Regions from separate parts of the Marinobacterium maritimum genome, predicted to be linked through region 1. Evidence: predicted binding sites of a transcription regulator. Region 1 holds the regulator's gene; each other region holds the start of a gene.
What was found. Region 1 encodes LexA, which represses DNA repair genes until DNA is damaged. Its sites were predicted from a motif close to TACTGTNTANNTANACAGTA; they were not measured.

Region 1 (9,941 bases):
AAATCCAGTGTCGGTCATATCCGTGATCTGCCGACCAGTGGCAGCGCCAGCAAGAGTGATCCCAAGGAGCGGGCGCGTCAGGCGGCCTTGACCCGCAAAATGTCGCCGGACGAAAAGGCCGAGTACAAAAAGAAGAAAGCGCATCAGCAGCTGATCGCCCGTATGGGGGTAGATCCCGATCATGACTGGGAAGCCCATTACGAGATTCTGCCGGGCAAGGAAAAAGTTGTCGAAGAGTTGCGTAAGCTGGCCAAGAACGCCGATGAAATCTACCTCGCAACGGATTTGGACCGTGAGGGGGAGGCCATTGCGTGGCACTTGCGCGAAGCGATTGGCGGTGATGACAACCGCTATCGCCGAGTGGTGTTCAACGAGATCACCAAGAAAGCAATTCAGCAGGCGTTCGAAGAGCCCGGTGAGCTTGACCTGAACCGAGTCAATGCCCAGCAGGCGCGTCGCTTTCTGGACCGTATCGTCGGCTACATGCTATCTCCGCTGTTGTGGGAGAAGATCGCCCGAGGTCTGTCTGCCGGGCGTGTGCAGTCGGTGGCGGTACGCCTGATCGTAGAGCGTGAGCGCGAGATTCGTGCCTTCATTCCGGAAGAGTACTGGGAAGTTCATGCCGATACTCATACTGCAGCCGAAGCCGCGCTGCGTTTGCAAGTCAGCAAGTACGAAGGCAAGGCGTTCCGGCCGCTGAATGCGGATGAGACCGAAGCCCACTTGGCACGGCTGCGTGCCGGCAATCTGGTTGTCGACAAGCGTGAAGATCGTCCGACCAGCAGCAAGCCGTCGGCTCCCTTTATCACGTCGACGTTGCAGCAGGCTGCCAGTACGCGGCTGAGTTTCGGCGTCAAGAAGACCATGATGCTGGCGCAGCGCTTGTACGAAGCGGGTTACATCACCTACATGCGTACCGACTCCACCAACCTCAGTGCCGAGGCGGTGGCGGCCTGTCGTGAGTTTATTCAGGAGCATTACGGTGACGAGTACCTGCCCGAACAGCCTGTGAGCTACAGCAGCAAGGAAGGAGCTCAGGAAGCGCACGAAGCGATTCGTCCCTCCGATGTGGCGTTGACCGTCGAGCAGCTCAAGGGGATGGAGCCGGATGCACAGCGGCTGTATGACCTGATCCGTCGTCAGTTCATGGCCTGTCAGATGACACCGGCCCGCTACACCAGTACTCGCATCCATGTCAGCTGTGATGGCTATGAGTTGACGACCAAGGGGCGAATCCTGCGCTTTGATGGTTATACCCGTGTGCTGCCGCCCAAGGGACGCAGCGACGAAGATGTGATCCTGCCCGATATCCAGCAGGGAGAACGTCTGACCTTGGTTGAGTTCGAACCCAAGCAGCACTTTACCAAGCCGGCACCGCGCTACAGTGAGGCGAGCCTGGTTAAGGAGCTTGAAAAGCGCGGTATCGGTCGGCCGTCGACCTATGCCGCGATCATCTCTACCATCCAGGATCGTGGTTATGTAGAGGTGCAGGGCCGCCGTTTCTATGCCTGCAAGATGGGTGACATAGTCACTGAGCGTCTCAACGAGAACTTTTCCGATCTGATGGATTACAGCTTTACCGCCCGTATGGAGCAAAAGCTGGATGAGGTGGCGCAGGGTGATATTGACTGGAAAAACCTGCTGAACGATTTCTACCAGGGCTTTACCGGCAAGCTCGGTGAGGCTCAGGGCGATGAGCACGGCATGCGTCCCAACACACCGACGCCAACGGACATCGACTGCCCCGAGTGTGGCCGTCAGATGATGATCCGTACCGCCAGTACCGGCGTGTTCCTCGGCTGTTCCGGTTATAATCTGCCGCCTAAAGAGCGCTGCAAGTCGACCATCAACCTGATTCCGGGTGATGAGGTGGTCAGCGTGGATGGTGATGACGAGGAAGAATCACGTATCCTGCGCAACAAGCATCGTTGCAAGCTCTGCGATGCGGCGATGGATTCCTACCTGATCGATGAGAAGCGCAAGCTTCATGTCTGCGGCAATAACCCGGACTGCAGCGGCTTCGAAGTGGAGATGGGCAGCTTCCGTATCAAGGGCTATGATGGCCCCAGCATCGAGTGCGACAAGTGTGGCTCGGAGATGCAGCTGAAGACCGGTCGTTTCGGCAAATTCTTCGGTTGTACCAACAGTGAATGCAAGAACACCCGCAAGCTGCTGAAGAACGGCGAGCCGGCACCTCCCAAGATGGACCCGGTCCCGATGCCGGAGCTGCAGTGCCAGAAGGTGGAAGATACCTATGTGCTGCGCGACGGCGCCAGTGGCCTCTTTCTGGCGGCCAGCAAGTTCCCGAAAATGCGGGAAACGCGAGCGCCTTTGGTGAAGGAGCTGATTCCTCACAAGGACGAGATCGATCCCAAGTATGCCTACCTGATGGATGCGCCCCAGCAGGACCCGGAGGGCAATCCGGCGGTGATTCGCTTCAGCCGCAAGACCAAGGAGCAGTATGTGATGTCCGAGGTAGAGGGTAAGGCCACCGGTTGGAAGGCTTTCTATCGTGATGGGCGCTGGCAGGAGGAGCAGAGCAGCAAACGCTGATCTGCTCGCAACTCAGGGACTAAACGAGAGCAGCAACGATGAGTGATATCTACGCAGTACGTACCAATCAGAAACTGAATTTTGCCCGGCTGCATATCAAGGCGCTGGTACAGGCGCAGGAAACGCCGCAGTGGAGTCAGCATCCCCGTATCGAGTCCTATCACGAGTCGGTGCTGTTCTTTATGGCCAGTGGTTACACCTCGCTGCTGCGGGAGATCGCTGAAAACTACAGTCTGGATCCCTCGAAGGTTTACCGTTACACGGACCTTATCGAGCAGCTGGAGGCAACTGGTCAGGAGTCACCGGAAGCGCGTGAGCTGGAAATTCTGGAGCAGGATAGCGCCAGCTGGCTGCACAAGGTATTGAAGGCGTATCAGTCTTGTTGGGATGCCTCAGACCACTCGGTGCAGGCGAGTGCAAAGGACGCCAGTGTGTCTGAAATTCATGTGTTGCAGATCAATCCGGACCATGCGGAAGACCGAGATGTGCTGGCTGAATACAACGACTGGCTGCAGGCGTTCCGGGAACTGCTGGAACGTCTGCGAGCCAATATGCAGGAATGGTGACGGCTGGTTTTCAATGGCGCACCAGAATGGCTTGAGCCCCGCCTTGGGTGGCGGCCAGGTCAAGCTGGTGTAACGGTGTCGTACGGCCGGACTCACACCATGTAATCACTGTATGCGAAGTGCCGGCAGACAGTGCCTGCTGACAGAGTTTGAGCGGTTCATGTTTGCCATCCCTGCTGTGCAGGGAAAGGATATGCCCGGTCACGGCACCTGCCTGGTTCAGCAGTTCCCGGCTGAGATCGGCGGGCGGGTTGACCAGCGTTAGCCAGCGGCTGTCACGGCTAAGCTGGGCGATCATGGGCAGCAACACCGGGTGCAGTGAGACCTGGCTGTTGTGCAGCAGGATCTCGGTTACACGGCTTGCTTCGTTGCGGCCGTATTCCCGCCTCGGGGTGTTGCTGGTATCACGTGCATAGTTGATGGCAAGCATGGCTCAACCTCGTCAGTGACCTTGTCGAATGACCCCTACCCCCAGACCTTCGATAATCAGCTCCTGTTCGGACAGGTCGACTTCGATCGGGGCAAAGTCTTCATTTTCGGCGATCAGAAATACTTTGTGGCCATCGCGCTTGAAACGCTTGACCGTAACATCGTCGCCGATCCTGGCAACAACGATCTGCCCATCCCTGGCATCAGGTGTCTGATGAACGGCAAGCAGATCGCCGTCCATGATGCCGATGTTCTTCATGCTCATGCCTCTTACTCTGAGCAGGTAGTCCGCGCGCGGACGGAAGAAATCGGCAGAAATCGTGCACTGATCCTCGACATGCTCCTGGGCCAGAATCGGCTCGCCAGCAGCGACCTGGCCTATAATCGGCAGGCCTTCACCAGCAGGGCTCTGTTCGCTCTCCGGCAGGCGGATGCCGCGGGAAGTGCCCTTGGTCAACTCGATGGCTCCCTTGCGGGCCAGCGCCTTCAGGTGCTCTTCGGCGGCATTGGCTGAGCGGAAGCCCAATTCACGTGCAATATCGGCACGGGTCGGCGGGTAGCCGGTGGTGTCGATGTACTGCTTGATGCACTCCAGTACTTCGGTTTGTCGTTTCGTCAGTTTCATAGCGGCCGTTACTCAATCGATTTACTGTGATTTTATACAGTGAATATCCAGGGTCAAGCATTATCTGTCTAAATATCCAGTATCTTGGTAAAATCGCGCCACTGATCATGAACGGGGACAGGCTGTGCTGAGCGACGCGCAAAAACAGGAAATACAGGGGGCCTACAGCCGCTTTCTGAAGAGTCGGGGGCTGAAAGCGCGTCCGGCACAGAAGCAGATGGTAGCGGCTGTGGCTCGTACGCTGGCAGCAGCGGACTCTACCGCCATTAATCGCGCTGAGCAGCCGGTGGTAGGGGTGGTCGAGGCAGGCACGGGTACCGGTAAAACCATCGCCTACCTGCTCGCTGCGATCCCGTTGGCACGTGCCAAGGAATGCCGCCTGGTGCTCTCGACCGCAACGGTTGCCCTGCAGGAGCAGTTAATCAACAAGGACCTGCCTGAGGTCGAGGAACATGCCGGCCTGCCGATGAAATACCGGTTGGCCAAGGGGCGGGGGCGTTACCTGTGTTTGAACAAGGTCGAGGGCCTGCTTGAGCAGCAGGGTGTGCTGGGCCAGATGGCCTTGTACGAAGACGAGGCAGCTGAGCAACTCGAGCCTGCCGTGCTGGCCCGCTACCAGTCGCTGATGGATGACTATGCCTCCGGCCGCTGGGACGGTGACCGCGATGCGCTCAGTGATGATATTGATGACCAGATTTGGCAGCCGCTGACCAGCGATCACATGCAGTGCAGTAACCGTCGCTGCCTCAACTTCAGTGCTTGCCCTTTCTATCGTTCCCGCGATCGCCTCGAAGAAGCCGATGTCATAGTCGCTAATCATGACCTGGTGCTGGCTGATCTGGCGCTCGGAGGCGGTGCAATTCTGCCGGAACCGGAAAAAACCATCTATATCTTCGATGAGGGTCATCATCTGGCCGACAAGGCCAGTGGGCATTTTGCCTTTGGAACGCGCCTGGAAAGCAGTCGTCGCATGCTGCGCTCGGCCCAAAAGCAGCTGGCCCAGATGCTGCAGGATACCGGCTCGGCGGTGCAACTGGCGGACCCTGTGGAGCGCTTGCATCGCCCCTTTGATGACATGAGTGTGTCGCTGGAGCAGCTCGAAGTGCTGCTGCGTCCGATGATGAATGAGCATGCCAAGGATCGCTATCGCTTTGCCGGTGGCAAGATTCCGTCACCGTTGATTGAGCCCTGCGCTATGCTGGGACATGCGGCGGACCGTGCTCAGCAGCATCTGGAACAGATTGTCGATGTGCTCAAGGAAGCGCTGGAAGGCGGTCTGGCGGATATTCCCCGAGCTGCTGCCGAGCGCTGGTTTCCTCAACTGGGCAGCCTCTGGGGGCGGGTGCAGCATATTGCCTGGCTGTCGCGCAGTTATGCGCGTGAAGATGAAGAGGGCAAGTCGCCTACGGCGCGCTGGATCAATCGGCATGAGTCACCCTCGGGGGATGATCTGGAGCTGCGCAGTGCGCCGGTGTCGGCGGCTGATACCCTTTCGGAGCATTTGTGGCAGCTATGTCATGCAGCAATACTGACTTCGGCCACACTGACTGCACTGGGCCGTTTCGATCAGCTGTTTGCCTCCCTGGGGCTGCCGGCCAATACTGACGCCATTCGGCTTGATAGTCCCTTCGATTATGCCCGTCATGGCGTGTTGCAGGTGCCCTCGATGAAAACCGATCCGGGTCAGCCTGATGCGCATACCGACGAGGTGCTGGAACTGCTTGAACAGCAGTTGCCAACCGTGACCGCAGGGCTGGTGCTCTTCAGCTCCTGGCGACAGATGCGCTCGGTGCTTGAACGTCTGGATGAATCCATTAAAAATAGCGTTCTGGCGCAGGGTGAATACAGCAAGCAGGAAACCCTGCGGCGTCATCGTGAACGTGTTGATGATGGCCAACCCAGTATTATTTTCGGTCTGGCATCCTTCGCCGAGGGCGTTGACTTGCCCGGGCACTACCTGACCGATGTATTTATTACCAAACTGCCGTTCAGTGTCCCGGATGATCCGGTCGATGCTACCATGGCAGAATGGATTGAAGCGCGTGGTGGCAACGCCTTCACCGACTGGACTGTCCCGGCAGCGTCGATGCGTCTGACGCAGGCCGTGGGGCGCTTGTTGCGAACAGAACAGGACCGTGGGCGCGTTGTATTGCTGGATCGTCGCGTTGTGACGCGACGCTATGGCCGACAACTGTTAGACTCTCTGCCTCCGTTTCGGCGCGAAATCAACCGTTAATCTGAATGGATCCGATCTTGAGTACTGAAGACAAACAGACCACAGCTGCAGCGGGCTCAGAACAGAAGCCCAATTCCAACCGTCCGCGCCGTCGTCGCCGTTCGCGCAAGCCGCGTGATGCGAGCAGCCAGCAGGGCAGCTGGACACCGGTGATGTTTAAGGTGCCGGTTGTCGAGGGCAAGCGCCGTTTCCACGATTTCGGTTTGCCCGATGTGTTGATGCACGCGATTGCGGACCTCGGCTTTGAATACTGCACGCCAATCCAGGCGGCGACCATCCCCCATGCGCTGCAGGGGCGTGACTTGATTGGCAAGGCCCAGACCGGTACCGGCAAGACCGCTGCCTTCCTGATCGGTATCATGACCGATCTGCTGGATTACCCGCTGGAAGGCGAGCGTAAAAAAGGTGAGCCGCGTGTGCTGATCATTGCTCCGACCCGTGAGCTGGCGCTGCAGATTGCGGCCGATGCTGAAGGGTTGGGGAAATATGCCGATCTGTCCGTGGTCTCCCTGGTCGGTGGCATGGATTACGAGAAGCAGCGCAAGGCGCTGGCGGCCAAGCCAGTTGATATCCTGGTGGCAACCCCGGGTCGTCTGATTGATTTTGTTCGCTCCAAGGAAGTGGATCTGTACCATGTCGAAGTGCTGGTGCTTGATGAAGCTGACCGCATGCTCAGCATGGGCTTTATCCCGGATGTGCGTACTATTATCCGCCAGACTCCGCGCAAGGGTGCCGACCGTCAGACACTGCTATACAGCGCGACCTTTACCGATGAGGTGATGCGTCTGGCCGAGCAGTGGACATTGGAGCCGGTCACCATCGAGATCGAGTCCGAGCACAAGACCACCGATAATGTGGCGCAGAAAGTGTTCCTGGTGTCCAGTAACGAGAAATACCAGCTGCTGCGCAACTACCTGCGCATCAACGGTATCGAACGCGCGATTGTGTTCGGCAACCGACGCCATGAGACCCGTGCGCTGGCTGAACGTCTAAGCAAGGATGGCATCAAGGCTGCGTTGATGTCTGGTGAAATTCCGCAGAACAAGCGCCTTAAGACACTGGAGGACTTCCGCAGTGGCAAGATTGAGGTGCTGGTGGCGACAGATGTGGCTGGTCGTGGCATCCATATCGACGGCGTCACCCATGTGATCAACTACCAGCTGCCAGAAGACGCGGACGACTATGTACACCGTATCGGTCGTACCGGTCGTGCCGGGCAGACAGGTACATCGATCTGCTTTGCCTGTGAGGATGATTCCTTCCTGATTCCGGACATTGAACGAGAAACCGGCGTCAAGCTGGAATGTATCCATCCGGAAGCCGAGTTGCTCAAGCCGCTGAAAGATTCCAGTCGTAAGGTGGAAAAAGAGGCCGAGGTTGCGGTTGAGGCAGACAAGGCTGACGTTACCGAAGCGCCGTCTGAACAAGCCAGCGCTGCAGAAGCGGTGGCCGAGGCAAGTTCACCGGAGGGCAAGGTGGATGCTGCTCAGGTTGAAACCGTACCGACTGCAGATGTTACTGTCGAGGTTGCTGTGTCCGGAGCTGAAGCGGCAACGCCTGTCGAGCCGCAGGAGGCGATTGTGGCAGAAGCGGCTGAAGCTGCCGATCAGGATGAAGCGACCAAGAGCGAGAACGCTCCTGACGAAGCAATGGATTCCATGATTGCTCAGTCTGACGATGCGCCTGTGGCACCTGCGGCTGAACAGGCTGAATCTGCAGCCAGCGAAGATGAGGCCGGCCACCAGGACGAAACAACGGTTGTGTCAGCGAAAGAGGGCGAAGCACCCTCTAATGAACAAGCTGAACAAGCTGAACAAGCTGAACAAGCTGAACAAGCTGAACAAGCTGAACAAGCTGAACAAGCTGAACAAGCTGAACAAGCTGAACAAGCTGAACAAGCTGAACAAGCTGAACAAGCTGAGCAGGTTGAAAAGTCAGATCGGGCAGATAAATGAGCGATAAGCACAATCTGCAGCGGATCAGTACGGTGCTGGCGATTCTCGCCAGCGCCTTTTTTGCTGCCGTGGCGATAGCAGGCTACCAGCGTACCGAGGACCTGAACCAGTTGATGCTGTTTCTGGGGCTTGCGGTACTGGCTTTTGCTGTCGTCAAGTTTCTGTTTTTTGGTATCGGTCGTCTGTTGGACAAAATCGACCCATCCTGACGGGAGCCGGCAAGGGTTCCCACGCTCAATCTGAGGGAGAAGATATGCATTCTCAGTCCCCTGTGGCCGTCCTTGGTGGCGGCAGCTTCGGTACTGTCCTTGCCAATCTGATGGCTGAAAAAGGTCTGGAGGTGCGTCTTTGGATGCGCAACGAGGCCTCTGTCAACGAGGTCAATCAGCGGCATCGTAATGAACGCTACCTGCCGGGGCGTGATCTGGCGCCCACACTGACGGCAACCATGAGTCTTGAGCAGGCGCTTGCCGGGGTTGAGGCGGTGTTCATCGCCATTCCCAGCAGTGCCTTTCGCCAGGTGTTGAAGCAGGCTGCGCCTTGGCTCAAGCCGGAACAGCTGTTGATCAGTACCACCAAGGGGATCGAAGCCGGCACTTTTTGTCTGATGAGTCAGATTATCGAGCAGGAGTGCCCTCAGGCACGCCTCGGAGTGCTTAGTGGTCCCAATCTGGCGAAAGAGATCGTACAGAAGCAACTGACGGCAACCGTTATCGCCAGCAGCGATGCCGGACTGCGTGAGCGGGTTCAAGCGCTGCTGCATACTTCCTGTTTTCGGGTATACGCCAGTACCGATACCTATGGTGTTGAGCTGGGTGGTACCTTGAAGAACATCTACGCCATCGCTGCGGGGCTCAGTGCAGCTCTGGGCATGGGGGAGAACACCAAGAGCATGCTGATGACGCGCAGTCTTGCCGAGATGAGCCGTTTCGCAGTCAGTCTTGGAGCAAACCCGATGACTTTCCTCGGCCTGGCAGGAGTGGGTGATCTGATCGTGACCTGCATGTCGCCATTAAGTCGTAACTACCGTGTCGGTTACGCGCTGGGTGAGGGCAAAACGCTCGAGCAGGCGGTCGCTGCCTTGGGTGAGGTTGCAGAAGGCGTCAATACCCTTCGGCTGGTCAAGGAAAAGGCCGAGAGTCTTGAGATCTACATGCCGTTGGTGGCGGGGCTTTATGAGGTCGTATTCAATAACGCTCCGGTGAAGGAAGTGGCTCGTGGCATGATGCTCAACGTGCAGAGCAGCGATGTTGAGTTTGTGCTGCCGCGCCAGGAAAGCTGATGCGACTACTGATACTGCGTCATGCCGAAGCGGTCCCCGGTGCCGATCATGACCCTGATCGTCCGCTGACATCGCGAGGTACTTTGCAGGCTCAGGCGATGTGTCGGCAGCTGCAGGACGTACTTGGTGACTATCGATTGCTGTGTTCACCCTGGATGCGCGCGCACACGACTGCTGCTCAGCTCATGTCGGGTGAGCACGAGCCGTCCTCCTCGGTGAGCCTTATTCCTTCAGCTTCACTGCAGGCGGCGGCGGGGCTGCTTGAATCGCAGTTCGATGATCAATCGCCCCTGGT
Region 2 (9,941 bases), on a different contig from region 1:
TCACTGAAGCTGTCGTTGATCAGCGGAGTGCCGAGGATATAACGCACCTGTGAGGGTGTCATGCCGGGGCGCAGCTGGTCGACCATCTCCTGGGTCACGACGTTACCCTGAGGGATGTCGATCTTGTACACACCGGGAAATTCGGAACAGCCGGCAATCAGAAGTGCAACTGTAGCGCTGAGAAGAACCTTTCGCATCGGACAATGGCTTCCGTTTTCATGCCTAAACAAAGATAATGGAGTCTAACATTGCAAATCCCGAACAGCATAGTGATTGAGACCTAATATGGCACTGGAAAATCAGGAACTGCGGAAGGCCGGACTGAAGGTAACTCTGCCGCGGGTCAAAATTTATCAGATTCTGGAGCGTGCCGGAGAGGGTGACCACTTCAGTGCTGAAGATATCTACAAGCTCCTGATGGAGCAGGGCGAGGATGTCGGTCTGGCGACCGTCTACCGTGTATTGACCCAGTTTGAAGCGGCTGGCCTGGTGTCACGCCATCACTTCGAAGGTGGTCACTCGGTATTCGAGCTGGCCCGTGACGAGCACCATGACCATGTGGTCTGTGTAAAGTGCGGCCGTGTACGCGAGTTCAGTGAGCCCAAAGTCAGTGAGATCCTGGACAAGGTGGCGGAAGATCTTGGCTTTACCATCACTGACCGCACGCTCTACCTCTACGGCGTTTGCAAAAACGGCTGTGACGAAGAAAAGAAATAAGCGCTTGTTTCATCGCTGTCAGCCCTCAGGCTGACAGCATCTCCCGGGCATGGCTCAAGGATGTCCGGGTGATATCCACTCCGCCTAGCATGCGGGCCACTTCCTCAACTCTTTGTTTCTTATCGAGTCGACGAACCCGTGTGTGGGTGCCGTTCTGCAGCCCTTTCTTGGTGACGAACAGGTGCTGATGCCCCTGGGCCGCGACCTGAGGCTGATGGGTGACACAAAGAATCTGTACGCGCTGACCCAGTTCGCGCAACATGCGCCCCACCACTTCGGCCACACCGCCGCCAATGCCGACATCGACCTCGTCGAACACCAGTGTGGGTGTGCTGGAGGTTTGTGCCGTAATCACCTGAATCGCCAAGCTTATGCGGGACAGCTCGCCCCCCGAGGCAACCTTGGCCAGCGCGCGGGCGGGCTGGCCCTCGTTGGTGCTGATCAGGAATTCCACATCTTCCAGACCGTTGGCGTTGTAACGCTCCTCGTCCAGCGGGGTCAGGCAGGCGCTGAAATGAGCCGCCGGCATACCCAGTGCATGTAGTTGCTCATCGACCTGAAGGTCCAGCAAGCCGGCGCAGCGCTGGCGTGCTTCGCTGAGTTCGGCGGCGGCCTTGAGGTAGTCTTCGCGGGCGCTGAACACATCCTGCTCCAGCTGTGCCAAGGCCTCGTCCGAGCCGGTCAGTCCGCTCAGCTCGGCCTGCAGTGACTGGTGGAACTCGATCAGCTGCTCCGGCAGCAGCCGGTGTTTGCGCGCGACCTCATAGATGGCGGACAGGCGCTCTTCCACCTCCTGTTGGCGCTCGGGGTTGGTTTCGATACTGTCGAGGAAGTGGCGAATTTCACGTTCAGCTTCTTCCACCTGGATCAGGGCGCTGTTGAACATCTCACCCGCCTGTTGCACACGCTTGTCCTGGCTGTGCAGCTGATCGAGCAACTGCAGGCAGTGCTGCAGCATCGACAGGCAGTTTGAGCCCTCGGCATCGCTGCTCAACTGCAGCAACTGGTGACCGGTGCCGAGCAGGCTGCCGGCGTTATCCAGCAGCTGCTGCTCCTGCTCCAGCTGTTCCAGCTCGCCGTCCTGAAGCGCGAGCTGGTCCAGCTCCTCGACCTGGTAACTGAGCAGCTGGATGCGGGCATTGCGTTCGTCGGAGATCTGGGTCAGTGCCAGCCACTCGCTGTCGAGTCGGCGCCATTTGTGGAATTGGCGGCGTACCTGTTCCGCCAGTTCGGTATGGCTGCCGAACTCGTCCAGCAGAACCCGGTGGTAATCCTTTTTCAACAGGCGCTGGTGTTCGTGCTGGCCGTGGATATCGACCAGGTACTGGCCGAACTCCCGCACGAGGGCGAGTGGCGTCGGGCGGCCGTTGATATAGCTGCGGCTGCGCCCTTCGCAGGTAATCACGCGACGCAGCTGGCATTCCTGAGGATCGCCTTCCAGTTCGTGCTCGTTGAGCCAAAGCATGGCCGGCGGCAGCTCGCGGATGTCGAAGCTGGCGGTCAGCTCGGCCCGGTCGGCGTCCTTGAGGACGCTGTCGCTGTCGGCCCGGTCGCCCAGGCAGAGGCCGAGGGCGTCCAGCATGATCGATTTGCCGGCACCGGTTTCGCCGCTGATTACGGTCATTCCGGTATCCAGTTCGACTTCCAGAGCATCGACAATCGCGAAATTACGGATCGTTATCTGCGTCAGCATGTGGCTCACCCTATGGGTTTATGTACAGTGGTTATTTATACAGTATTTACTGTATAAGCCATTTTCCTTCGGGCATCAATCTCTGGCTTAAAAAAATATGCTTTAGAGGTTGAATCGCGCCGGGTGGGCCCCATATAGGATGGCATCTAGGCGTAACCTCAAGAGTCAGTTGGAGAGACCTGATGGCGAAAGAGCAGCAGAACACCCAGGAAACCGTTGAGCCGATTCAGGACGCGGCTGAAACCGTGGTCGAGACAGAGGCCGGCGAGCCGAATGCTGCCGAAGCGACAGCGGCCGATGTGCTGCAACAGCTCGAGGAATCGCGTGTCGAGATCGAGGCGCTGAAAAAGGAACTGGCCGAGCTGCAGCCGCGTGCACAGGCGGAAATCCAGAACATCCGTCGCCGTGCCGAGCAGGATGTGGAAAAGGCCCACAAGTTTGGTCTGGAAAAGTTTGCCAATGAGCTGCTGCCGGTCGTGGACAGTCTGGAGCGCGCAATCGAAGCGACTCAGGGTGACGACGAGCAGACCAAGGCGATCCGTGAAGGCGTCGAGATGACCCTGAACATGTTCCTGAGCGGTATGGAAAAGTTCAATGTGGAGCAGGTGAACCCGGAAGGGCAGCCGTTCAACCCGGAGCACCATCAGGCGATGTCCATGGTGCCGGCAGAAGGCGTTGAGCCCAACACGGTGGTTGCCGTGGTGCAGAAGGGCTACCTGCTTAACGGCCGTCTGATGCGTCCAGCCATGGTAATGGTCGCAAAAGGCTGAGCAAAGGGTGAAAAGTGGCGTTGAAATTCGACAACGCGCACCCATATACAGAAACAACCAGTTTTTAGACAGATTATCAGCCCGCCCGGCGGGCAAGAGAAATATCGGAGCAGAACATGGGCAAAATTATCGGTATTGACCTGGGCACCACCAACTCCTGCGTGGCTATCCTGGACGGCGAAAAGACCAAGGTGATCGAGAACGCTGAAGGCGATCGCACCACTCCGTCTATCATCGCCTACACCAACGACGGTGAAACGCTGGTTGGTCAGCCGGCCAAGCGTCAGGCGGTGACCAACCCGGACAACACCCTGTTTGCGATCAAGCGACTGATCGGTCGTCGTTTTGACGACAAGGTCGTGCAGAAAGACATCAAGATGGTGCCGTACAAGATCACCGCAGCCGACAACGGTGACGCCTGGGTGGATGTCAAAGGTCAGAAAATGGCACCGCCGCAGGTGTCTGCCGAAATCCTGAAGAAGATGAAGAAGACCGCCGAGGATTATCTGGGCGAGACCGTGACTGAAGCGGTTATCACCGTACCGGCCTACTTCAACGATTCTCAGCGTCAGGCAACCAAGGACGCTGGCAAGATCGCAGGTCTGGACGTTAAGCGTATCATCAACGAGCCGACTGCGGCTGCGCTGGCCTACGGTATGGACAAGTCCAAGGGTGACAAGACCGTCGCAGTATATGACCTGGGTGGTGGTACCTTCGATATCTCCATCATCGAAATCGCGGACGTGGACGGTGAGCACCAGTTCGAAGTACTGGCCACCAACGGTGATACCTTCTTGGGTGGTGAAGACTTCGACCTGGCGGTAATCAACTACCTGGCCGACGAATTCAAGAAAGAGAGCGGCATCGACCTGCACAACGACCCGCTGGCGCTGCAGCGCCTGAAAGAAGCGGCCGAGAAAGCCAAGGTTGAGCTGTCTTCCGCACAGGCGACTGACGTCAACCTGCCGTACATCACCGCTGATGCGACTGGTCCGAAGCACCTGAACGTAAAACTGACCCGCTCCAAGCTGGAATCCCTGGTAGAAGAGCTGGTGGTGCGCTCCATCGAGCCGTGCCGCATCGCGATCCAGGACTCCGGTGTGTCCGCGTCTGAGATCGACGAAGTGATCCTGGTCGGTGGTCAGACCCGTATGCCGCTGGTTCAGCAGAAAGTGGCCGAGTTCTTCGGCAAGGAACCGCGCAAGGACGTGAACCCGGATGAAGCCGTGGCGATTGGTGCTGCGATTCAGGGTGCCGTGCTGTCCGGTGACGTCAAAGACGTACTGCTGTTGGACGTGACTCCGCTGACCCTGGGTATCGAAACCATGGGCGGCGTGGCGACTCCGCTGATCGAGAAGAACACCACTATCCCGACCAAGAAGTCTCAGGTGTTCTCGACTGCCGATGACAACCAGACCGCGGTAACCATCCACGTGGTTCAGGGTGAACGCAAGCAGGCCGCACAGAACAAGTCTCTGGGTCGTTTCGACCTGGCTGACATCCCGCCGGCACCGCGTGGCATGCCGCAGATCGAAGTGACCTTCGACATCGATGCCAACGGTATCCTGAACGTGTCCGCGAAGGACAAGGCGACCGGCAAGGAACAGTCCATCGTGATCAAGGCCTCTTCCGGCCTGAACGATGACGAGATCGAACAGATGGTTCGCGACGCCGAAGCGCACGCCGAAGAAGACAAGAAGTTCGAAGAGCTGACCGGTGCGCGTAACCAGGGTGACGCGATGATCCACACGGCGCAGAAAACGCTGAAGGATGCCGGCGACAAGGCGACCGACGAAGAGAAGAGCCAGATCGAAGCCGCCATCAAGGAACTGGAAGAAGTTCTGAAGGGTTCCGATAAGGAAGCGATCGAAGGCAAGACTGAAGCGCTGACTGAAGCTCTGTCTGCTGTCGCGCAGAAGATGTACGCCGAAGCGGCTCAGGCTGAGCAGCAGGCGGGTGGTGCCGAAGCCGGTGCCAAGGATGCGGCGGACGACGTTGTTGACGCCGAGTTCGAAGAAGTTAAGGACGACGACAAGAAGTAAACGCTTCAATGCGTTCGCGCATGTCGATCGTTGCAGTGTGACAGCGCGGGCTCAGGCCCGCGTTGTCATGTCCGGCTCTTGCGGGCCAAACCTTAACCAGTCAGATTCGGATCATGTCAAAGCAGGACTACTACGAACTCTTGGGTGTGGCGCGTGACGCGTCCGATCGCGATATCAAGAAAGCCTATCGTCGCCTGGCGATGAAGTACCATCCGGACCGTAACCCGGATGACAAAGAGGCGGAAGACAAGTTCAAAGAGATCAGCGAGGCCTATGAGGTCCTGTCTGATGCCCAGAAGAAGGCGGCCTATGACCAGTTCGGTCATGCCGGTGTCGATGGCCAGGGCGGCGGCTTTGGTGGCGGCGGTTTCGAGGGTAACTTCTCCGACATCTTCGGTGATGTGTTTGGCGACATCTTCGGCGGTGGCGGCGGTGGTGGCGGTCGACGCCGCTCCGGTGTGCAGCGTGGTGCCGATCTGCGCTACAACCTGGACCTGTCGCTGGAAGAAGCGGTCCGTGGCTGTGAGAAAACTCTGGAGATTCCGACGCTGGTGGGCTGTGAAGTCTGCGATGGCAGTGGCGCCAAACCGGGTACCAGTGCCAAGACCTGCTCCACCTGTGGTGGCATGGGACAGGTGCGCATGCAGCAGGGTTTCTTCTCGGTACAGCAGACCTGCCCCACCTGTCGTGGCGAGGGCAAGGTCATCTCCGACCCCTGTGATGCCTGTCACGGTCAGGGGCGTGTCGAGAAAACCAAGACGCTGCAGGTCAAGATTCCGGCGGGCGTCGACACCGGCGACCGTATCCGTTTGACCGGTGAGGGCGAGGCGGGCAGTCATGGCGGCCCGGCGGGCGACCTCTATGTTCAGGTGCACGTGCGTGAGCATCCGATCTTCCAGCGTGACGGCAAGCACCTGTACTGCGAAGTGCCGATCAGCTTTGTCGATGCGGCGCTGGGTGGCGAGCTTGACGTGCCGACCCTGGATGGTCGCGTCAAGCTGAAGATTCCGGCCGAAACCCAGACCGGCAAGCTGTTCCGTCTGCGTGGCAAGGGCGTGGCCCCGGTTCGTGGCGGCAGCACCGGCGACCTGATGGTCAAGGTGGCGATCGAAACGCCGGTGAACCTCAACAGCCGCCAGAGAGAGCTGTTGCGTGAATTTGCCGAGGCGACGGCCGAGGGTAACAGCAAGCACAGCCCGAAAAAGCACGGCTTTTTTGACTCGGTGAAGAAGTTCTTCGAAGATATGACCTGATTGCGTGCCCTTTGGGGCGCGCCGGTGCAGACAGACACAGGAATAAAGCATGATCAGAGTAGCGGTAACCGGCGCGGCCGGCCGTATGGGCAAAACCATTATCGAAGCACTGCAGCAGGATGATGCGGCTACCTTCAGTGCCGCCATCGTCGAGCCGGACAGTTCACTGATCGGTGCCGATGCCGGTGAGCTGGCGGGTGTCGGCAAGTTGGGTGTGGCCCTGGCCGGAAGCCTGGAAGCCGTGGTCGATGATTTCGATCTGTTGATCGATTTCACCGCACCCGAAGTGACCATGCAGAACGTGGCTTTCTGTGCTGCCCACGGCAAAAAGGTGGTGATTGGAACTACCGGCCTGAGTGACGGTCAGAAACAGGAATTGAAGCAGGCAGCCGATAAGACCGCCATCGTGTTTGCGCCGAACATGAGTGTGGGTGTCAATCTCTGCTTCAAGCTGCTGGAGATCGCCGCCAAGGCGCTGGGCGATGACAGCGGCTACGATATCGAAGTGATCGAAGCACACCACCGTCACAAGGTGGATGCTCCTTCCGGTACCGCTCTGCGCATGGGTGAAGTGGTTGCCGATGCGCTGGGGCGTGACCTCAAGGAATGCGCAGTATACGGTCGTGAAGGCATTACCGGTGCGCGTCCAGCCAAGCAGATCGGCTTCGAAACCATCCGTGCCGGTGATGTGGTCGGTGACCATACGGTGCTGTTTGCTACTGAAGGTGAGCGCATCGAGATTACCCACAAGGCTTCCAGCCGCATGACCTTCGCCAAGGGCGCGGTGCGTGCTGCCGGTTGGCTTGAAGGCAAACAGACCGGTCTGTTCGACATGCAGGACGTTCTGGGTCTACACTGAATTCAACCTTGTTGTTGTTCCCTCTGCCCGCTCACGTAGCGGGCTTTTTTATGCCCGAGCGCAACCTTTCTGTCACTGTGGGGCGGCATGCTGTTGATATCGCTTGCTGCAGCTGCACAGTCGGCGCTAATGTATAGCCAGATCAGGACGGCTGGAGGCTGGATGTACAAGCTCTGTTTCTTTGTCCCCGAGGCTGATGCCGAGCCGGTCAAGACGGCTCTGTTTGCGGCCGGGGTAGGCAGGATTGGTGATTACGATCAGTGTTGCTGGCAGACACTGGGTATGGGGCAGTTTCGCCCTCTGGCCGGTGCCAACCCACATCTGGGACAGCAGGGCCAGCTGGAGAAGGTGGCCGAGCTGAAGGTGGAGATGGTATGCACTGACGCGCTGATCCATACCGCTGTGGCAACCCTCAAGCAGGCCCACCCGTATGAAGAGGTGGCCTACGAAGTCTACAAGTTGGCGGATATCTGAGATCGGGCACGAGAAGGGAGATCGGTGTGACACAGCTGTTGGTTCGCTATTCGCGTATTCTGGAAATCGTCGGCGATATCGTCAAGGTGCATGTGCCCGAGCCTGACGAAGGGGAAGTGGCCGCCATTGGCTATGGCGACCTGGCCCTGATCGAAAACATCCTCGACCCGGATCAGCCGCCCTATATGGCGCAGGTGATTCAGCTGGAGCGCAACAGCGTCTCGCTGCAGGTGTTTTCCGGTACCAAGGGGCTGTCGACCAAGGCCGGCGTGCGCTTTCTGGGTCACGCCATGCAGGTGACCTTCTCCCCCAATATTCTTGGTCGTGCCTTTTCCGGTGCGGGTCGCGCCATTGATGGCGGCCCCACTTTGGCTGAAGAGGCCCGCATCGAGATCGACGGTCCCACCGTCAATCCCGCCCGGCGTATCCTGGCGTCACGCATGATCCGTACCGATGTGCCGATGATCGACGTGTTCAACTCGCTGGTCGAGAGCCAGAAGATCCCGATCTTTTCGGTGGCCGGCGAGCCCTATAACCGCCTGCTGGCGCAGATCGGTGCCAATGCCGATGCCGACGTGGTGGTGTTTGGCGGCATTGGCCTGATTTTCGATGACTACCACTTCTTCCGCCGTGCCTTCGAAGAGGCTGGCGTCAGCGCACGCACGGTGATGTTCGTGCATCTGGGCTCGGATCCTACAGTGGAAGGCCTGCTGGTGCCGGATATGGCGCTGGCAGTGGCCGAGCGTTTTGCCGTCGAAGAGGGCAAGCGGGTACTGGTGCTGCTGACCGACATGACCGCCTATGCCGATGCGCTCAAGGAGGTCGGAATCTCCATGGAGCACGTGCCATCCAACCGTGGCTATATCGGGGATCTATACTCCCAGCTGGCGCGCCGTTATGAAAAGGCCTGTGACTACAAGGGTGCAGGCTCGGTCACCATCCTGTCGGTGACCACCATGCCGGGTGATGATGTCACCCACCCGGTGCCGGACAACACCGGTTACATCACCGAAGGCCAGTTCTATCTGCACAATGGGGTGCTGGACCCCTTCGGCTCCCTGTCCCGCCTCAAGCAGCATGTCATCGGCAAGGTGACCCGCGAGGATCACGGCCAGATCATGAATACCATGGTGCGCCTCTACGCCGAGGCGCGCGACGCCCAGCAGAAGCAGGCGATGTCCTTTGATTTGACCGAATACGACGAGCGTCTGCTCAGGTTTGGTGACCTCTTCCGCACCCGCTTCATGGATATCAGTGTCTCCATGCCTTTGGAAGAAGCGCTGGATCTGTGCTGGCAGACGCTGGCGGAGTGTTTCCAGCCGCAGGAGCTGTTAATGAAGCAGCAGCTTGTGGACAAGTACTTTCCACAGGTTCAGGCGTCAGAGTAAGGCCTCATGAGCAAGCTGGCGCTCAACAAGAGCACCCTCAATCATGAAAACCAGCGACTGAAATCCTTTCGCCAGTTCGTGCCGGCACTGGATCTGAAGCGCAAGCAGATCCTGGCGGCGCGGATGGCCTCCCGTCGTGCGCTGGCCGAGTTCGAACAGCAGATGCAGCAGGTGGACGCCGAAGTGGCCCGCCAGTTGCCGATGCTGGCGGGCAGCCAGCTGGATCTGGGCTCGCTGGTGCAGCTGAAGGGTGTCCAGCAGCGTACCGATAACCTGGTCGGCATCGAGCTGCCGGTGGTGGAACGGATCGACATCGACTGTCGCCAGTACTCGCGCCTGGCGCTGCCGCCCTGGGTCGATATCCTGGCGGCCCGTTTGCAGCAGATGCTGGAACTCCGAGTGCGGCATCAGGTGGAGCGGGTGCGGTTGGAGCGCCTGGAGGCCGCACTGCAGAAGACCACCCAGCGCCTGAACCTGTTCGACAAGGTACTGATTCCGCGTACCGAAGCCAATATCCGTCGCATCCGCATTGCGTTGTCGGACGCCGAACGCGCCGGGGTGGTGCGCGCCAAGATTGCCAAGAACAAACGGGCCCGGATGGCAGCGTCATGAGTATTCAAACCCTTAACAAGGCGACTCTGGTTGGCTTGACGGCTGACAAGGCGGTAGTGCTGGATCGGTTGCAGGCGCTGGGATTACTGCACGTGATTTCGCTGGCGAAAACCCGGCCTGAAGCGGTGCTGGA
Region 3 (9,941 bases), 250 kb from region 1:
TTGAGCGCTATCAGGATTTCATGACCCAGGCAAAACCTGCCATAGAGGCTGCCGGTGGCAAGTATCTTGCGCGGGGGGGAGAGCACAAAGTCCTCGAGGGGGACTGGGAGCCACGCCGGATTGTGCTGTTTGAGTTCCCGTCGATGGAAAAAGCCGAGGAGTTTTATTACGGCGATCTCTATCAGGGGCTGAAATCCATTCGTGACGAGTGCAGCTCGGGTCGCGTAGTTGTGGTTGAGGGCATTTGAGGGCTCACCACTGCAAGTAGCGACTGTCTGGAACTGGTGTGCAACGCACACCAAGCTTAAGCGTTTTGGACGCGACTCCCGCCAACAATCACCAAAGGATAACTCTGCTATGAATTTGAACCTGAACGGTCGCAAGGCCATTGTCTGTGGTGCTTCCAAAGGTCTGGGACGTGCCTGTGCCCTGGCGCTTGCCGAAGAAGGCGTGGACCTGGTCATCAACGCCCGTAACGCCGAGGAGCTGGAAAAAACCGCCGAAGCGATACATGCCCAGACCGGTGTCAGGGTGCAGGCCGTTGCCGCCGATATCACCACCGAATCAGGGCGTGCCCGAGTGCTGGCTGTCTGCTCTGATCCCGATATTCTGGTGACCAACGCGGGTGGCCCGCCTCCGGGCGATTTCCGTCAATGGGACGAGCAGGCCTGGCATGCAGCTGTAGATGCCAACATGCTGACACCGATCTTTCTGATGAAAGCGGTGGTGGATGGCATGCAGGAGCGGGGCTTCGGTCGCATCGTCAATATCACTTCCTCTGCCGTGAAGGCGCCGATCTCGATTCTCGGTCTTTCAAACGGTGCCCGCAGCGGCCTGACCGGTTTCGTTGCCGGACTGGCGCGCGAGACCGTGGCGCACAACGTGACCATCAACAACCTGTTGCCGGGCTCTTTCGAAACCGATCGCTTAACGTCTACGGTTGAGTCTTATGCGCAGAAGCTGGGCGTCAGCGCCGCGCAGGTGCGTCAGCAGCAAATGGAGGAGATTCCGGCAGGGCGCTTCGGTACGCCGGCAGAGTTTGGCGCCATGTGTGCCTTCCTGTGCGGTAGCCAGGCCGGCTTTATCACCGGCCAGAACCTGTTGCTGGACGGTGGCGCCTACCCGGGAACCTTCTAGCGAGAGGGGGGCACAGTAACAGCTACAGGCTGCTGCTGTGCTGACATAAATGCCATCTCGGGTTGCAGAGATGGCGTTTCGAACTGAACGCTGTTGCGCAGAGTCCAGCCGTCAGTGCCCAATTCCCAGACGGCGCCGCTCCATCCGGCGCAGAAATTCTTCCATGATCATGCGATAGAGGCTTTCTTTCAGGTAGAGGTCTTCAACGTCGGAGTCGATACTGGGATTGTCGTTCACCTCGATCACCACCACCTTGTCAGCCGATTGCTTGAGGTCGACGCCATAGAGGCCATCGCCGATCAGCTTGGTCGCTTTCAACGCGGTCTTCACCACCTTGGCGGGTGCTTCATGAACCGGCAGGGTTTCGAAGTCACCGGACTCCGTTTCTGCTCCGCTGTGGTTGTAGATCTGCCAGTGACCACGGGTCATCATGTATTTGCAGGCATAAAGCGGCTTATTGTTGAGAATGCCGATGCGCCAGTCGTATTCGGTGTACATGAACTCCTGAACCAGCACGATGGCGGACTGCTTGAAGTATTCTTCGGCCTGGGTGACCAGCTCCTCGGCGGAGTTAACCTTGACCACGCCCTTGGAGAAGGCGCCGTCCGGAATCTTCAGTACCCTCGGGTAGCTGAGTGAAGCGGCCAGCAGCTTTAGCTCCTTGCGGTGGTCCTTGAACAGAAAATGGGTCTCCGGCATGGCGACACCGTTGGTGGCCAGCAGGTCCGACAGGAATACCTTGTTGCAGCAGCGCAGGATCGAGGTGGGGTCGTCGAACACCACCAGTCCCTCACGTTCCGCCCGTTTGGCAAAACGGTAGGTATGGTTGCTGATCGAGGTGGTCTCCCGAATGAACAGCCCGTCGTACTCGGCCAGACGGCCATAATCCTTCTTGCCGATCAGACTGACATCGATGCCCAGCTGGCGACCGGCACGGATAAACTGCTTGATCGCCTTGGCATCGGATGGTGGCAACTGTTCGTCATGGTCCACCAGAATGGCCAGATCATAGCGGTATTGCCGGTGTGCCGTCGGCTTGCGCCAAATCTTGCGACTGAAGGCATCGATGGCAGCGGCGAAGTGGTCTTCCTCCTGCTCGCTCAGCTGCTTCAGGTTGCCCGCTTTCACTGTTTCGATCTCCCACACCGGACCCTTGCGAAAGGTCAGGTGCAGAATCGGGCAGGGGAACTGATCGAAGATCTGACGTGCCAGATCCTGCAGGGGGAAGAAGTGGGTCTGACCGAAACAGAGGGTGATCTGCAATCGCTGATCCGACTCAAGCTGAGCGCGCAGGTCGGCATGCTTGTCGATCAGTTTGCCCAGCAGGGTGTTGAGATCTTTCATGCCGAGCCCATACACCGATTTGCGGCCCAGATCGTTGATGGTCTGGATTGACGGGATCACCTTGTGACCTCGGGCCTCCGCCAGCAGCGAAATATAGTAGCCGTAACTCAGGTAGCGGTAGTTGCGACACAGGTTGATGATCTGTACCGGTGTACGCTCCCGCTGGCTGCCCTGGGCCAAATATTCGTGGGCGCTCACCAGCTGCTCCGCCGGGTAGAACGCCTGCCAGTCCTCTTTCTTGTCGACAACAATCTTCAGCTTGCTCATGGTGCATCCTGCCGGTTGATATGGTTGCACTATTGACCCCTTTTAGAGTGGGCGCAATCGGGTCGAAAAAATATTTCTCACCTCTGGTATTCCCGGGCGTAGAGGCCTTAATCTGGGTGTCTGTCCCCCGGGAGTCATGCCATGTCTCTGAGCATCCGCACACGTCCTGCCCTGATGAATGATCTGCCTGCGCTGGTAGCGCTGGAAGAGCAATCCTTTAGCGAAGATCGCATCAGTCGTCGCCAGTTTCGCTGGATGCTCAGGCGTGGTCACTGCGCCTTGATTATGGGGGAAACCGACAGCCAGTCTCCGGCTGGCTATATTCTTGTGCTGTTTCATCGTGGTACTTCACTGGGTCGCATCTACTCGCTGGCAGTTGAGAGTCGCCTGCGAGGGCAAGGTGTCGCACGGCAACTGATGGAAGCCGCTGAGACGGCGGCGCTGGAACAGGACTGCCTCGCGCTGCGGCTGGAGGTGCGCAGCGATAACGAGGCTGCGATCCGGCTCTATCGTACGCTGGGCTATCGCCAGTTCGGCTTTTACGAGGATTATTACGAGGATCATGCCCCGGCACTTCGGTTCCAGAAGCGTATTCTGGCGGTACGAACGCGCAGTCCCGGGATGGTGCCCTGGTATGGCCAGACCCTGCCGTTTACCTGTGGTCCGGCATCCCTGTTGATGGCCATGAAGGCGCTGAATCCCGAGATTGAGATGGACCGTCGCCATGAACTGCAGCTCTGGCGCGAAGCCACTTCCATTTTCATGACCACCGGCCACGGTGGCTGCGGCCCGCGTGGGCTGGCACTGGCAGCCTTCAGACGCGGTTTCAGGGTCGAGCTGTATATCAATCGTGAAGGGCCGCTGTTCATCCACGGCGTGCGAACCGAGCTGAAAAAGGAAGTGCTGGAACTTGTGCACCAGGACTTCAAGGAACAGATCGAGATATCCGGGATCGTCGAGCATGCCGAGGAAGTCAGCTTTGAAGTGCTGGAACAAGCGCTGGCGTCAGGGGCCTATGTGCTGATGCTGATCAGCTGCTGGAGCCTTAGCCGTCACAAGAGTCCGCACTGGGTGGTACTGACCGGCATCGATGATCATTACGTCTATCTGCACGACCCCGAAGTGGACAAAGACGAGGACAAGGCACTGATCGACAGCCAGAATGTCCCCATACCGCGCAGCCGCTTCTGGCGCATGGCGCGTTTTGGCAAGGAAGGTCTGCGTACGGCGGTGGTGGTGGCAGCGTGTTGAGGGGAAGTGCGGGCCTGTTACTGAGGCCCGCCAGGATTTGGGTGGTCAGGCGATGAGTTTGGCCGCGATGCGGGCCACATGTGCGCCCTGATAATGGGCCATGGTCAGCTCCTGCTCACTGGGGCTGCGCGAGCCATCGCCGCCGGCAATAGTAGCCGCGCCCAGCGGTGAGCCGCCATGAACGGCACTGATATCGGTCATCTCGGGCAGCGCATAGGGCAGGCCTACCACCACCATGCCGTGATGGAACAGGGTGGTATGGAATGACTGAATGGTGGTTTCGTTACCGCCACCAGTGCCGGTGCTGGTAAAAACGCTGCCCACCTTGCCGATCAGGGCGCCCTGCGCCCAAAGGCCACCGGTCTGGTCGAGAAAGTTGCGCATCTGGCTGGCCATGTTGCCGAAACGGGTCGGGGTGCCGAAGATGATGGCATCGTAGTCGGCCAGCTCTTTCGGATCGGCCAGCGGGGCTGACTGGTCCATTTTTACGCCAGCGTTGCGGGCCACATTCTCCGGCATCAGTTCGGGTACACGCTTGATGATGACTTCGCTGCCCTCTACGGTCATGGCGCCTTCGGCAATCGCTCGGGCCAGGGTTTCGACATGGCCGTAGGACGAGTAGTAAAGAACCAGAATTTTGCTCACAGGTATGCCTCCTTGGGCCTAGTGGCCGATATGCTCACGTTGATGGGGTTGGTCAAAATCCAGAATTGGGCCAGCCGGCACCACCCCGGCCGGGTTGATGGTGTGATGGCTGCGGTAGTAGTGGTCCTTGATATGTTCCATGTTGATCGTCGCGCTCACCCCCGGCCACTGGTACAGCTCGCGTACATAGTCCCAGAGGTTCGGATAATCGACGATCCGCTTCAGGTTGCATTTGAAGTGGCCGTGGTACACCGCATCAAATCGGATCAGCGTGGTGAACAGCCGCCAGTCTGCTTCGGTCAGATGCTCGCCGAGCAGGTAACGATGTGTGCTCAACCGTTGCTCCAGAGCCTCCAGGGCTTCGAACAGGGGAAAGACAGCCTGCTCGTAGGCGTCCTGCGTGGTGGCAAAGCCGGCCTTGTACACCCCGTTGTTGATGCGCTCGTAGATCTCGCTGTTTAGCGTGTCGATCTCGCTGCGCAGCAGTTGCGGATAGTAGTCACCGCCTTTAGCGCCCAGATGATCGAAGGCCGAATTCAGCATGCGGATGATCTCGGCGGACTCGTTGTTGACGATGACCTGTCTTTGCTTGTCCCAGAGGACCGGCACGGTGACCCGGCCGGAATAATTCGGATCGGCCTTCTGATAGAGCTGGTACAGATAGTCGAGACCGAACAGCTCATCGCCGGTGGCGCCAGGCTCGGCTGCGAACGTCCAGCCGTGATCGCCCATGTAACTGTTGACCACGGAGACCGAGATCATTGATTCCAGACCCTTCAGGATGCGGAAGATCAGCGTACGATGGGCCCAGGGGCAGGCCAGAGAAACATAGAGGTGGTATCGTCCGGCCTCAGCCTGAAACCCGCCTTCACCACTGGGGCCGGGTTGGCCATCGGCGGTGATCCAATTGCGGAACTGTGACTTCGAGCGCACGAAGCGGCCCTTGGTCGATTCAGTGTCGTACCACTGGTCGACCCAGTGGCCATCCATCAGCAAGCCCATGTCGCTCTCCTGTGGTTAGTGTTTGTCAAAGTGGGGGCCTGCCAGGTTTTATGCCCGGCGCTGATTCAGTACACGGTCGACCGACAGGGCGCCACCGCCACTGATTAGCAGGGAAGCGGAGATCGCCAGCAGTGCCAGGCCGAATTCATAGCCGTTGTTGCTCATGAACAGGCCGTTACCGATATGCACAGCGAAGATCGCCACCAGCATGGCAAAGGCCAGCGCAGCTGCGGCCGGGCGTACCAGCAGACCGATCAGGATCGCCAGGCCACCGAAAAATTCAGCACTGCCGGCCAGCAACGCCATCAGGAAACCGGGCTCCAGACCGATAGAGGCCATCCATTGACCCGTCCCTTCGAGGCCATAGCCGCCAAAAGCGCCGAACAGTTTCTGTCCGCCGTGGGCCATGAAAATGATACCGGCGGGGACACGCAGGGCCAGAGGCGCCAGGCTGTTTGAGGTGGCCATAAGGCGGGTGATCAGGGAGGCGTTCATTTTTTCTCCAGAAACGATGTTGTTCAGTTGTCTTCACTATAGTCAGTGCATGGTCGATCAAACATAGGGTAAATCTGCGACTATTAATCGATTTTTTTGATGTTTCTGGTGGAGTGGAGACATAGATGGCAGCATCAGGGTTTGTGTGCTGTTAATACATACAGTATTTTGTCGACTTGTTTTGATCGATTGCGTAACCTTAGGTGTTTAACTGACAGTCATTCTGGATCCATGAAGCTCTACATCGCCGAAAAGCCCAGCCTTGCCCGCGCCATCGCCGCCGTCCTGCCCGGTCCGCAGAAAAAGGAGGAAGGGATGATCCGCTGTGGCGGCGATCAGGTGGTGAGCTGGTGTATCGGACACCTGCTGGAGCAGGCGGAGCCGGATGCTTATGACCCGGCCTACAAGCAGTGGCGACTGGAGCACCTGCCGATCCTGCCTGAAGAGTGGCAGCTCAAGCCGCGCAAGGGTGTCAGCAAGCAGTTGTCGGTGCTGCGCAAGCTGGTCAAGTCGGCCGATCAGATCATCCATGCCGGTGACCCGGACCGCGAAGGTCAGCTGCTGGTGGATGAAGTGATCGACTTCCTCAAGGTACCAGCCGCCAAACGATCCCAGGTGCAGCGCTGTCTGATTTCCGACCTCAACCCCGAGGCGGTGCGTCGTGCCATCGCACGCCTCAAGCCCAACAGGGAGTTTGTACCTCTGTCGGTATCGGCGCTGGCCCGATCCCGTGCCGACTGGCTGTTCGGTATCAACATGACGCGTGCTCTGACCGTAAAAGGGCGGGGAGCCGGCTACGATGGTGTGCTGTCGGTAGGTCGGGTGCAGACGCCGGTGCTGGGGCTGGTGGTACAGCGCGATGCCGAGATCGACGCCTTTGTGCCCAAGCCCTATTACGAGGTGGATGCCCATCTGCTGACGGAGCGTGGCGAACGCTTTACCGCTCGCTGGCAGCCCAGTGAGGCCTGTGCTCGTTATCAGGATGAAGAGGGGCGGGTGCTGTCGAAGCCGCTGGCGGAGAACGTGGTGCAGCGGATCACGGGCAAGCCGGGAGTGGTCACCAAAGACGAACGCAAGACCGGCCAGCAGGCGGTGCCGCTGCCCTACAACCTGTCGGCACTGCAGATCGACTGTGCCAAGCGTTTCGGCCTCAACGCCCAGCAGGTACTCGATGCCGCCCAGGCGCTGTATGAGAAACATCAGCTGATCACCTACCCCCGTTCCGACTGCCGTTATCTGCCTGCCGAGCACTTTACCGAGGCGGCTCGCGTCACTCAGGCGATCGCTCGTACCCAGCCGGAGCTGGGCGGTGCGGTGCAGAGTGCCGACCTGAGCCTCAAATCCAAGGCCTGGAACGACAAGAAGGTGGAAGCCCATCACGCGATCATCCCCACCAGCAAGGCGGTGTCGTCGGAACGGCTCAGCCGTGCCGAGCTGCAGGTGTACAGCCAGATCGCACGTCAGTATCTGATGCAGTTCTACCCACCCTGTCGTTATGCGGATCGTCGTGTCGAGGTGGAGATCGCCGGTGGCCAGTTCGTGGCCAAGGTGCGCCAGATTACCGATCCGGGCTGGAAGGCGTTGATGGGCAAGGAGGCGCAGGAGGAGGATGAAGGCCAGCTGCCACCGCTGAAGGTGGGTGAGCAGCTGCACTGCGAGCGCGGTGAGCTGCTGGAGAAAATGACTCAGCCACCCAAGGCGTTTACCGATGCCAGTCTGCTGGCGGCGATGACTGGGATCGCCCGATTCGTGCAGGATGCGGAACTGCGTAAGGTGTTGCGTGAAACCGATGGCCTGGGGACAGAGGCGACCCGTGCCGGCATCATCGAGCTGTTGTTCAAGCGCGGCTTCCTGCAGCGTCAGGGCAAGCAGATCCATGCCACCGAGGCGGGCAAAGCGTTGATCGGAGCGCTGCCGGAGGAGCTGAGCCGGCCGGATATGACCGCCCACTGGGAGTCCCAGCTCGATGCTATCAGTCGCAAGGCGTTCAATTATCAGGGTTTTATGCAGCCGTTGCAGCAGGCGTTGCCACAGTTGATTGGCCAGATCCGGCCGGATGCACTGAGTGGCATCAAGGCACCCGCTCGCGGCAAAAAGCGCAGTTATGGACGCAAGAAAGCAGCCACGCCGGGACGGCGCAAAACGGCCAAAAGCAACTGAGTCCTGCTCGCCAGGTCGTGACCTTGCGGCCAGGAGTCGGTACTCTTGGCTGTTAACAGGTTAAGTATCTGCAGAGCGACAGCAAAAGTTATAACAACAGAGGCCAAGAGCATGCTGGAAAAACGCGAATTCTATATTAACGGCCAGTGGGTCGCGCCGGCACAGGCGAATGATTTTGATGTCATCGACCCGTCCACCGAAGCGGTGTGTGCGGTGATCTCCCTGGGTGGTCAGGCTGACACTGATGCGGCCGTGGCGGCTGCCCGCCAGGCTTTCGACAGCTGGAGTCAAACCAGCAAAGAGGAGCGTCTGGCGCTGCTGGAAAAACTCTATGCCCTGTACAAGGCGCGTTCCAACGAGATGGCCGAGGCAATCTCGCTGGAGATGGGCGCACCCATCGCGCTGGCACAGACGGCGCAGTGGGGCACAGGTGCCAACCACCTGAAGAACTTCATGCGGGTATTGCGCGACTACGAATTCGAGGAGGCGCTGGGCGAGCATGCGCCGGGCAACCAGATCCTGCGCGAGCCGATCGGGGTTTGTGGTCTGATCACGCCGTGGAACTGGCCGATGAACCAGGTCACCCTGAAGGTCGTGGCTGCTTTGGCAGCCGGTTGCACCATGGTGCTCAAGCCGTCCGAGGTCTCGCCGCTGTCAGCGATGCTGTTTGCCGAAATGATTGATGAGGCCGGTTTCCCGGCGGGCGTGTTCAACCTGGTCAACGGCGACGGTATGGGGGTTGGCTCCCAGCTTTCAGGTCATCAGGATGTAGATATGATCTCCTTCACCGGCTCTACCCGTGCGGGTATTGCCATCTCCAAGAATGCGGCCGATACCGTCAAGCGTGTCAGCCTGGAGCTCGGCGGCAAGGGCGCCAATATCGTATTTGCCGATGCGGACGAGAAGGCGGTGGTGCGTGGCGTGCGTCATTGCTTCATGAACTCCGGCCAGTCCTGCAATGCGCCGACGCGGATGCTGGTGGAGCGTTCAATTTACGAGCAGGCGGTACAGGCCGCGATCGATGTGGCGGCGAAAACCGAGGTTAACCAGGCGTCACTGGAAGGCAAGCATATCGGCCCGGTGGTCTCAGCTGCCCAGTTCGACAAGATCCAGGGATTGATCCAGAAAGGGATTGATGAAGGTGCCCGTCTGGTCGCTGGCGGCCCGGGCAAGCCGGACGGCATGACCGATGGCTATTTCGTGCGTCCGACCGTATTCGCGGATGTCACCAACGAGATGACCATCGCCCGTGAGGAGATCTTCGGCCCAGTGTTGTCGATTATTCCCTTCGACACCGAAGAGGAGGCGCTGCGCATTGCCAACGACAGCCCTTATGGCCTGACCCACTACGTGCAGACACAGGACGCCGATAAGGCGAAGCGGGTGGCGCGCAAGCTGCGTTCCGGCATGGTGCAGATGAATGGCGAGATGCTGGGCGGCGGCGCACCGTTCGGTGGCTACAAACAGTCCGGCAATGGCCGCGAAGGCGGTGTCTGGGGACTGGAAGAGTACCTGGAAGTGAAGGTCGTGACCGGCTGGAGCTGATCTGACTGGATAATGAAAACCCGGCCATCTGGCCGGGTTTTCTGTTTAAGGCTCTGAAAAGTCTGGCGGGATCAGGACTGGCCAGACAGGTGAAC

Region 2: recN (DNA repair protein RecN) is a predicted target of LexA. The motif match lies at 2,436-2,455, and genes of this name have one in related genera.
Region 3: ABD013_RS02170 (DNA topoisomerase III) is a predicted target of LexA. The motif match lies at 6,288-6,307, and genes of this name have one in related genera.

What each region holds. Positions count from the first base shown of each region.
Region 1 is NZ_BAAAET010000001.1:733,765-743,705, forward strand. Features, by position in the region: gene topA (type I DNA topoisomerase) at 1-2,553, shown strand, start outside; gene ABD013_RS03280 (DUF6586 family protein) at 2,592-3,119, shown strand; gene ABD013_RS03285 (cell division inhibitor SulA) at 3,130-3,549, opposite strand; gene lexA (transcriptional repressor LexA) at 3,562-4,173, opposite strand; gene dinG (ATP-dependent DNA helicase DinG) at 4,298-6,409, shown strand; partial or broken gene rhlB (ATP-dependent RNA helicase RhlB) at 6,415-7,740, shown strand; gene ABD013_RS03305 (hypothetical protein) at 8,361-8,573, shown strand; gene ABD013_RS03310 (NAD(P)H-dependent glycerol-3-phosphate dehydrogenase) at 8,618-9,646, shown strand; gene ABD013_RS03315 (SixA phosphatase family protein) at 9,646-9,941, shown strand, end outside.
Region 2 is NZ_BAAAET010000003.1:410,278-420,218, reverse strand. Features, by position in the region: gene ABD013_RS12970 (outer membrane protein assembly factor BamE) at 1-197, opposite strand, end outside; gene fur (ferric iron uptake transcriptional regulator) at 286-717, shown strand; gene recN (DNA repair protein RecN) at 743-2,410, opposite strand; gene grpE (nucleotide exchange factor GrpE) at 2,593-3,180, shown strand; gene dnaK (molecular chaperone DnaK) at 3,297-5,222, shown strand; gene dnaJ (molecular chaperone DnaJ) at 5,336-6,475, shown strand; gene dapB (4-hydroxy-tetrahydrodipicolinate reductase) at 6,525-7,334, shown strand; gene ABD013_RS12935 (YqfO family protein) at 7,497-7,808, shown strand; gene ABD013_RS12930 (V-type ATP synthase subunit B) at 7,835-9,196, shown strand; gene ABD013_RS12925 (V-type ATP synthase subunit D) at 9,203-9,808, shown strand; gene ABD013_RS12920 (V-type ATP synthase subunit I) at 9,805-9,941, shown strand, end outside.
Region 3 is NZ_BAAAET010000001.1:480,933-490,873, forward strand. Features, by position in the region: gene ABD013_RS02135 (DUF1330 domain-containing protein) at 1-248, shown strand, start outside; gene ABD013_RS02140 (SDR family oxidoreductase) at 358-1,137, shown strand; gene ABD013_RS02145 (RimK family protein) at 1,249-2,748, opposite strand; gene ABD013_RS02150 (GNAT family N-acetyltransferase/peptidase C39 family protein) at 2,890-3,999, shown strand; gene wrbA (NAD(P)H:quinone oxidoreductase) at 4,045-4,644, opposite strand; gene ABD013_RS02160 (glutathione S-transferase family protein) at 4,663-5,646, opposite strand; gene ABD013_RS02165 (DoxX family protein) at 5,695-6,141, opposite strand; gene ABD013_RS02170 (DNA topoisomerase III) at 6,373-8,301, shown strand; gene ABD013_RS02175 (aldehyde dehydrogenase family protein) at 8,413-9,846, shown strand; gene ABD013_RS02180 (LysR family transcriptional regulator) at 9,918-9,941, opposite strand, start outside.